Regions from separate parts of the Bacillus nitroreducens genome, predicted to be linked through region 2. Evidence: riboswitches for the same ligand, from Rfam matches in the RefSeq annotation. Region 2 holds a riboswitch; the other holds the start of a gene.

Region 1 (4,426 bases), on a different contig from region 2:
CTGGATTGCTACTATATTTGTTTTATATCAGTCTCAAAAACAAATTATCAAAGTACTTTCCATAGGACTCCTTATTTTTCTGCTTACCGCACACACCTATTTATTTTGGGGATTGTTATAGGTTACATCAAGATTGCACTGCTCAACTTTTGTTCATCTTGGGAGCAAGTACATCGCGTGGTTTACAAAATTTATCGTGTAAATGGATAGGACGGGTAAAATGATAGTATGAGTGCTTTTATCCAAGAAGGGTGAAAGCATTTTTTGTTAAAAGGTAGGAAGTTAACGAATCGGCCCACAAGAAATATGTTTAAAACTTATACATTGGAGGGGAAAACGTGTGGAAACGGAGCAATTAAGAATTTTTGATGAAAATAAAAATCACATTGGTATTGCATCTCGTGAAGATGTACATAGACTCGGTTATTGGCACGAAGTATTTCACTGTTGGTTTATTTGTGAAGAAGAGGGAACCTATAAGCTATATTTACAACTTCGTAGCAAAAATAAAAAGGATTATCCTAATCTCTTGGACATAACGGCTGCTGGGCATTTACTGGCGAATGAAAGAGTAGAAGATGGGATAAGAGAGATCGAGGAGGAAATTGGGATTGATCTTTCCTTTCAGGATTTAATCCCCTTGGGAGTCGTCGACTACACGGTTATCAGGGAAAATTTTATCGATAAGGAAATAGCACACGTCTTTTTGTAGTCCACACTACCTTGATGACTTTACTCTCCAGGAAGACGAAGTTGCAGGAATGGTAAAAGTCAATTTTCATCATTTTGAAGAACTCTGGTTAGGTGAAAGAGAAACGATCAAGATTAGTGGATTTGAAATGAAGGATGACGGAAATAAAGTGTATATTCATGAGAATGTTGGAAGGGAAAAATTCGTTCCTCATCAAGTTACATTCTATAGAACTGTAATTGAAAAAATGAAAGAAAAGCTGACACTAGAAATGCCCTAATCCATTTTGTACAAAGAAAACCTCAAGAATATTTGCATATTATGTATGAGATTAGACAAATATACCTGAAACCTAGTCTTTGTGAATTCGTATATCACAATGAATACAGGAGTTGATTGAGATTTTTGATATCACCTTTTTATTCGTTATGGCTTTAGCAGGTGGAATTGTAACAGTCATTGGTCTTTTTGTTATAGGAGGTCAACACATAACTGAACCGAAGAAGGAACTTCAGCAGAAAATTCAAAATCTAGAAGAGGAGATTCATATCCTGAAAAATCAGAAATAGTAGATAAATTGAATGAAACAAAAATGTCTTTTTGAAAAGAAAACTAACTACTATTTATTTAAGAGGAGGTAATCATATGTATGATTACAAGTTCGTTCAAATTCAGGTTGGTGCGTTAACTGGTAAAGCGAAAGAAGACTATGAAGCGATTATTAAAGAACATGCACAAGAAGGATGGCGTTTGCATACGTTTGCACCGTTAACAGTGGGTGCGGGTGGGCAGGCAACAGTAATACAAATCATTTTTGAAAGAAAGCTATAATATTTAAGAGGATAAAAGTTTTACCCTTACTCTTCTAGCGGGTGCGTTATCAATTTTTCGTATGGGATCGTTCGTTTATTTCAAAACAAATGACCTCTATTTTTGAGATTGAGAAATATTCCTTAATTCTACGTATTAGATATGGTAAAGTAATCATGTAAGTGAATAAAGAAGTCTGCGTTGGCAGGAGAGGTTCGAAATTCCATCCCTCTATAAAAAACTAAGGAGCTAGGACAGCATCTACTTAGTGTTGTCTTTTTTTATTTTGATGGATATAAGCTCCGAAAGACAAAAAAACATACGAAGGAGTGATGATTCATGTTGCAACAGATTTATCCAGTTACACAACATCCTTACGCATATGAGTTAAATAAAGATTTTCAATTTGCTGCAGCTCATTATGTTCCACATGAAGATGCTGGTAACTGTCAAAATATGCATGGACATACCTATTTTACAAATATCACCATTGCTGGTGATAAGCTAGATCACACAGGGTTTTTGGTTAATTTTAAACAGATTAAAGATTTAATTCACAAAAGATTTGATCATCGTGTCATGAATGAAGACAGCAAATTCTCCGACCAAGATTCTACTTATTTCCCTACAACAGAGGTAGTTGCTAGGACGATATATGAAATCATTCAAGAACATCTCGATTCTCTTCCGAATCAGCCAACTTGTGTTCAGGTATTTGTAAGGGAGACACCTACGAGCTATTGTATTTACCGACCCAAGGAGAAATCATTATGAGAAAAATACCTGTACTTGAGATTTTTGGTCCAACCATTCAAGGGGAAGGAATGGTGATCGGCCAAAAAACAATGTTTGTTAGAACAGCTGGCTGTGACTATTCCTGTTCGTGGTGTGATTCGAAATTTACCTGGGACGGTTCTGAAAAGGAATTGATACGAATGATGGAACCACGTGAAATCGTGGATGCGTTATTCGAAATGGGCGGCGAACGTTTTAATCATGTTACGATCTCTGGGGGAAATCCAGGATTGTTAGCACAATTAGATAGTTTGATAGATTTGCTTCATGAAAAGCAAGTGAAGGTTGCCTTGGAAACCCAGGGTAGCAGATGGCAGCAATGGTTTACAAAGATAGATGATTTAACCATTTCGCCTAAGCCACCTAGCTCAGGAATGACGACAAACTATGAAACGTTGGATTTTATCATCCATTCATTGAAGGAAGAACAGCAGGGTGACTTCAGTCTAAAGGTGGTTATCTTTGAAGAAGATGATTTACAATATGCAATTCGCATACACAAAAGGTACCCTGATGTAAAACTGTTCCTGCAAGTAGGGAATGATGACTTGGAAACAGAAGACCAGGAAAAGTTGGTACCGCGCCTAATTGAAAAATACGAACGATTAGTTGATGTTGTCATGAATCATGCAGAATTGAATGATGTACGAGTATTGCCTCAGCTTCACACGTATTTATGGGGGAATAAACGGGGTGTTTAATAAAAAATCGATACCTTTCATCTTCCTGATTAGACCTTATCATTCAAATTAAGTTATCTTTATTAAGTAAGGTATTCAACAAAAAGTGCATTAATCCTAGAAGGGTTAATGCCTTTTTTAGTGAATGTATTGAACAAGCAGAGCAGTTTAGTACAAGAGAAGGAATTTCATATTGAGGTGAGCGAATGGATAAGTCCGTTACCTTTTCATCTACTAGTACAAGTTACGAAGGTGTAGAGGCAACCGAAACATTTACTCTTAAAGAATTAGGTATTGTCGAGGAATTGGAGGATGATGCACTAAAAAAAGAAATGGAAAGAGTTTTTCAGGAGTGAGTTTGGGAAAAACTTAATATTTCATGTAGTATAGTAATTGAGTAAGATAAATGCCCAATGGTAGTATATACAAACTTGAGTTCTTGATATTTCCCATAAGTACATAGCATCAAACAATCGAAATGAAGGAGTTGTAAAAATGAGTGAAACCAAAGCTACAGAGCTAGACCGCTCATCAAAAGCAGAAAACATTCTATCACAGATCGATAGTAAATCGAAGCTAGGTGATTTACGAAAAATCGCAAAGGACATTAAACAAGATCACGAACTTGCCATGGAACTCTGGTCTACCGAAGAGTTCAAGCCTAGACTATTAGCCATCTTAATTATGGACAAAAAACTACTTGCACAAGATGTCCTAGATAAGCTTGTTAAGGATATGCTGACTCATACTTTGGAAGAGAGAAATAATTTAATGGATTGGTTAATGGCTAATCAGCTCACCAAAAGTAAGAAGACTATTGCATTGATGGAGTCATGGAAAAATAGTCCTTCGGCCCTTCAAAGGAGAGCTTTCTGGTATTATCAAGCGCGATTGAGATGGACTGGACAAACACCTCCTGATAACACGGAAGAATTGCTAGCTGTAATCGAAGCTACTATTACGCAGGAAGAACCAGAAGTTCAATGGGCGATGAATTTCACAGCAGGCTGGATAGGAGTTTATGAGGAAAAACATCGTGAGCGTTGTATTAAAATTGGAGAGAAAACGGGTCTTTACAAAGGCCAAATGGTGGCTAAAGGATGTACGCCCGACTATTTGCCAGAGTTCATAACGATTGAAGTGAATAAAAGACAAAATAAATAAATTCCACTAAAAGATTGGAAAAGCTCCTCTATCATCCATTCAAGGAGAGTCACATGCTCACGATATTACAAAAAGAACGATTTGATGATCTTTATCATTTATTTGAAGACTCTTTCCCACGTGATGAATTTAGGCCATATAACATACAACGGAAATTGTTGTCCCACCCACATTATCAAATCTTTGTTTATGAAAAAGATTGTGAGTTGGCTGCCTTTTTTGCCACTTGGGAAGGTCCTGACTTTATATTTTTAGAACATTTTGCTGTGAAATCAAGCTTTCGCAA
Region 2 (4,426 bases):
GACATTTTTAATTTCTTTTCTGACAAGTGTAAGTGGCAAAACTCGAATGAGATAGGTTACAATGGCCATTACTACGATATAACTAATAGTACTATTCATATGTATTCTCCTTTATCGGAAAGACAAATGCTGCGATACCTGCTATTAAGATTGTTAGAATAATAATCTTAACACCTGATGAGATGGACGATAGTGTTGGCAGTGCTGAAAAGACAAGGCTTAGTATCATCGAAGTGACAATCAGCCCTAAAAGAATTTTATTCTCTTTTGCTGGTGGGATTATCACTGCAAGTAACATTCCGAACAGTGCAATACTTAATGCACTAATTAATCTTGGAGGTAGAATATTACCTGAAAGAACCCCAAACAAGGTCCCTAAAGCCCATCCTGGCACGGCGGCACTCATCACACCGTATGCGTAATAAGGGCTAAGCTTTCCAGGAACTGCAACGGATAACCCAAATACCTCATCCGTAATTCCGTATGCCATGACAGTGCGATGGAAAAAGGATGTGTTTGGATCAATCTTTTGAGAAAGGGCAAACGACATTAAAAAATATCTAGAGTTGATAATCAGCTGGGCGATAGCGAGTTCTAAGATTGTTGCGGCACCAGCAATAAGGGTGAGCCCAGCAAACTGTCCAGCTGATGTCAAATTAGTTATAGACATAAATACCGCTTCAAACGGATTCAGCCCAGCTTGTTTGGCAAGAATACCAAAGGTAAACGAAACGGTAAAATAACCAATTGCAATTGGAATTCCATTCGTTAGCCCACTCTTCCATTCCTGTATATTTGATTTCATTTTCTCTCCTCCATTAAAATATAAATGAGGTTTTATATTAATATACTAATAACCTTATATTTTTGCTAGATTTACCAGCTATTTTACTTTTTATAAAATCCTGATGAATCAGATACAATCATAACTATAAAAGTTTTTTGGAATGAGTAGTTTTTTATAATAAGCATGTACCGGTAGAAAAGTTTAAACTGGAATGTTATTTTAATAACAAATAGAGAATGCCACTCTGAAAAATACTTATTGACAAAAATACATGGCTGATTCTATACTGAAGTGGAAATGAATACTAAAACTTTTTAGTTGTGGATTTTTCTAGAACTATTCTATTTTCGCCACACAATTTTCCTGTTGGGAGTTGTGTGGCTTTTTGTTATGTAAAAAGGGAGGGAAAGGTGTTGAAATCTTGGCATTATGCATTAATTGTGTTTTTGGGTGGATGTTGTTACGGAGTCTTATCGACATTTGTTAAACTGGCTTACTCAGCTAACTTTTCAACTTCTCATGTGACTGGAGGGCAATTCTTTTTCGGGGCAGTCCTTATTTGGATTTTCTTTCTTTTTACGAAAAAGAAAAAATTAACTTTTCAACAAATCTTAAAAATTGTAATAGCGGGTATTCCATTTGGCTTAACTGGTATTTTTTATTATCAATCCCTGCTGAGGCTCGAAGCCTCCTTAGCTATCATCTTTTTATTTCAATTTGTCTGGATTGGGACACTTTTTGAATGGTTTTTTTATAAAAAACGGCCTACCAAAGAAAAGCTTGTCTCCATTATTATACTCCTAATTGGTTCAGCCTTAGCTGCAAACATTGTTTCACAAGAGGGGACCATCCCTTCATGGGAAGGAATACTTTGGGGCTTACTAGCTTCTCTTTCATTTACAACTTCAATTTTTGTAAGTGGTTCAATTGAGAAGGATACCCCACCAGTACAAAAAAGTGCGCTCATGTCTACTGGTTCTTTAATAGTTGTCTTTACTTTATATCCACCCACATTTTTATTTGATTTCTCAGTCCTATCGGGTGTGGCACCATATGGGCTGTTACTTGGATTATTTGGTGTGGCTCTTCCACCACTGTTGTTTTCAATTGGGATGCCACATATTGGACCAGGACTTGGGACGATTTTAGTTGCTTCCGAACTGCCAGTAGCCGTTACCTTGTCTTCATTCATTTTATTAGAGCAAGTGAGTTGGATCCAGTGGATAGGAGTTGTGCTCATATTAGGTGGTATTATTAGGGGAAATATTGGGCTTGGTCATCGTAAGAAAAAATCTGTTGACCATGAAAATGTTACGAATCAAAAGGTGGGACAGTAAAACTGTCCTGTGTTCCATAAAAATTTTCCATTTGACGTTCTTGATTCAATGTTATATATTGAACTGAGATAAAGAATGCCCAGTCGCATACGGGAGAGGTTCATAGCTGATACCCTCTATAAAAAACTATGGAAACATGACAAATGCCATGTCCATATTGGATATGGTTTTTTCTGTTTTAACATATGTATTTTTTATAGAATGATTGGCGATACCTCTCTTGAGAATGCTTGGGAAACATTTGCAAGGAGGTTTTTTTATGTCTGGCCGAAGCCACGAAGAAGGATTAAAGGACTTGACATTATTAGGTAATCAAAATACACAATATTTATTTCAATATGCACCAGAAATACTTGAGGCAGTAGATAATCTCCATTCAAATCGTGATTACTTTGTGAAATTTAATTGCCCTGAGTTCACTAGTCTTTGTCCACTTACTCATCAACCTGATTTTGCGACAATATATATATCATATATACCTGATAAAAAACTTGTTGAAAGTAAATCATTAAAGTTATATTTATTTAGCTTTAGAAACCATGGGGATTTCCATGAAGATTGTGTCAACATTATCATGAATGATTTAATTAAACTTCTCGACCCTAGATACATCGAGGTATGGGGTAAATTTACACCACGTGGAGGTATCTCAATTGATCCATGGTGTAACTACGGAAAGCCTGGAACGAAATATGAAGAAATGGCAAATCATCGATTAATGAACCATGATTTGAACCCAGAAAAAATAGATAATCGTTAATAAGAAATTTACAAATGAAGAAAGAGGTTTTTAGCTACCCTCTTAAAAAAACTAAGGAAACAGCACTTTTCTTAGAGTGCTGTTTTTGCGTAAAAGGTGGTCAAATGATGAAGCGGGAAAAAGCAATCGTTGTCTTTAGTGGTGGTCAGGATAGCACAACATGTCTTTTTTGGGCAAAAAAGCGTTATGAAGAGGTTGAAGCGGTAACGTTTAATTATGGTCAAAAACACCATCTTGAAATCGAATGTGCGAAGGAAATTGCAGCTGAGCTCGGAGTCAAACATCATATTCTCGATATGTCACTCCTGAATCAGCTTGCCCCAAACGCCTTAACACGACAAGAAATTAAGGTAGAAGAGGGAACGGATGGCGAGTTACCATCTACTTTTGTGCCTGGACGAAATCTACTCTTCCTTTCATTCGCAGGTGTGTTAGCTCGTCAAGTAGGTGCAAAGTACATCGTGACAGGAGTTAGCGAGACAGATTTTAGTGGTTATCCTGATTGCCGAGACATTTTTATGAAATCATTAAATGTAACGTTAAATTTATCGATGGATGATACATTTGTAATTGAAACACCGTTAATGTGGCTGAACAAAGCACAGACTTGGGAGCTTGCTGATCAGCTTGGAGCATTGGAATTTGTTCGCGAAAGAACGTTAACTTGTTACAACGGTATTATGGCAGATGGCTGTGGGGAATGCCCAGCTTGTAAACTACGAAAAAAGGGACTTGAAGATTTCTATTTAGCGAAATCAAATACTCAACATAGAGGAGACATCATATGATGAGAATACTATTTTATTTGTTATCGATTGTTGCCGCGAATGTGGTAACTGCAGCACTTGCTCCTTTACAGTTTGGAATTTTCATTGTTCCCATGGGTACGCTGTTAGTTGGAGCAACTTTTATTCTTAGGGACCTTGTACAAAATAAATATGGGAGATCAAAAACGTATTTATTTATTTTTATTGCATTAGTTTTATCCGCATTGGTATCGTTCATGCTAGGAGATACACTATTAATCGTTGTGGCTTCAGCCGTTTCATTCGTTGTATCTGAATCTGCAGACACAGAAATTTATACGAGATTAAGACTACCAATCGCTTGGCGCGTATTTTATAGTGGAATCGTTGGGGGATTTCTGGACTCTGTTATATTCGTGATCATTGGTTTAAGTCCACTTGGTGCGAATATTCTACCTTGGGAAGCCGTACCAGCTGCTATATTAGGACAAATTATCGTGAAGACAATCATTCAAATGATTGGAGCACTTATTTTAAACCAGGTTCGATTGAAACATTTGGACCATGCGGAAATGATTAAATAAAAGTTTATAAAGCCACGTTTCATGGTTTTAAAGAGTGTAGACAAAGTCAAACATGACTTTGTCTACACTCTTTTTTATAGGAAACGCTAGTAAGATTCACTTTCCCAGACTGTCTTGAAAACGCTTGTCAGACAAGATGCGCTCACCGAACGAAGACGCGAATAGAAGTTGCCTTCATGAGCGGACGAGTGAGGTTGGCAACGAAGGATGCG

The links. Region 2 has a riboswitch for preQ1 ahead of queF (preQ(1) synthase). Riboswitches for the same ligand answer to the same signal wherever they lie in the genome.
Region 1: linked by a shared signal. The riboswitch ahead of queD (6-carboxytetrahydropterin synthase QueD) and the one ahead of queF (preQ(1) synthase) in region 2 are both predicted to bind preQ1.

Annotation. Positions count from the first base shown of each region.
Region 1 is NZ_CAXHYI020000001.1:71,739-76,164, reverse strand. It holds gene ACWPVE_RS00410 (hypothetical protein) at 1-121, shown strand, start outside; gene ACWPVE_RS00405 (NUDIX hydrolase) at 341-712, shown strand; gene ACWPVE_RS00400 (hypothetical protein) at 762-971, shown strand; gene ACWPVE_RS00395 (hypothetical protein) at 1,084-1,260, shown strand; gene ACWPVE_RS00390 (DUF4177 domain-containing protein) at 1,337-1,522, shown strand; PreQ1 riboswitch class I at 1,706-1,752, shown strand; gene queD (6-carboxytetrahydropterin synthase QueD) at 1,841-2,275, shown strand; gene queE (7-carboxy-7-deazaguanine synthase QueE) at 2,269-2,997, shown strand; gene ACWPVE_RS00375 (hypothetical protein) at 3,183-3,332, shown strand; gene ACWPVE_RS00370 (DNA alkylation repair protein) at 3,472-4,140, shown strand; gene ACWPVE_RS00365 (GNAT family N-acetyltransferase) at 4,194-4,426, shown strand, end outside.
Region 2 is NZ_CAXHYI020000003.1:1,127,386-1,131,811, forward strand. It holds gene ACWPVE_RS09380 (AzlD domain-containing protein) at 1-99, opposite strand, end outside; gene ACWPVE_RS09385 (AzlC family ABC transporter permease) at 92-805, opposite strand; gene ACWPVE_RS09390 (EamA family transporter) at 1,201-2,124, shown strand; PreQ1 riboswitch class I at 2,214-2,260, shown strand; gene queF (preQ(1) synthase) at 2,384-2,884, shown strand; PreQ1 riboswitch class I at 2,902-2,945, shown strand; gene queC (7-cyano-7-deazaguanine synthase QueC) at 2,992-3,672, shown strand; gene ACWPVE_RS09405 (VUT family protein) at 3,672-4,214, shown strand.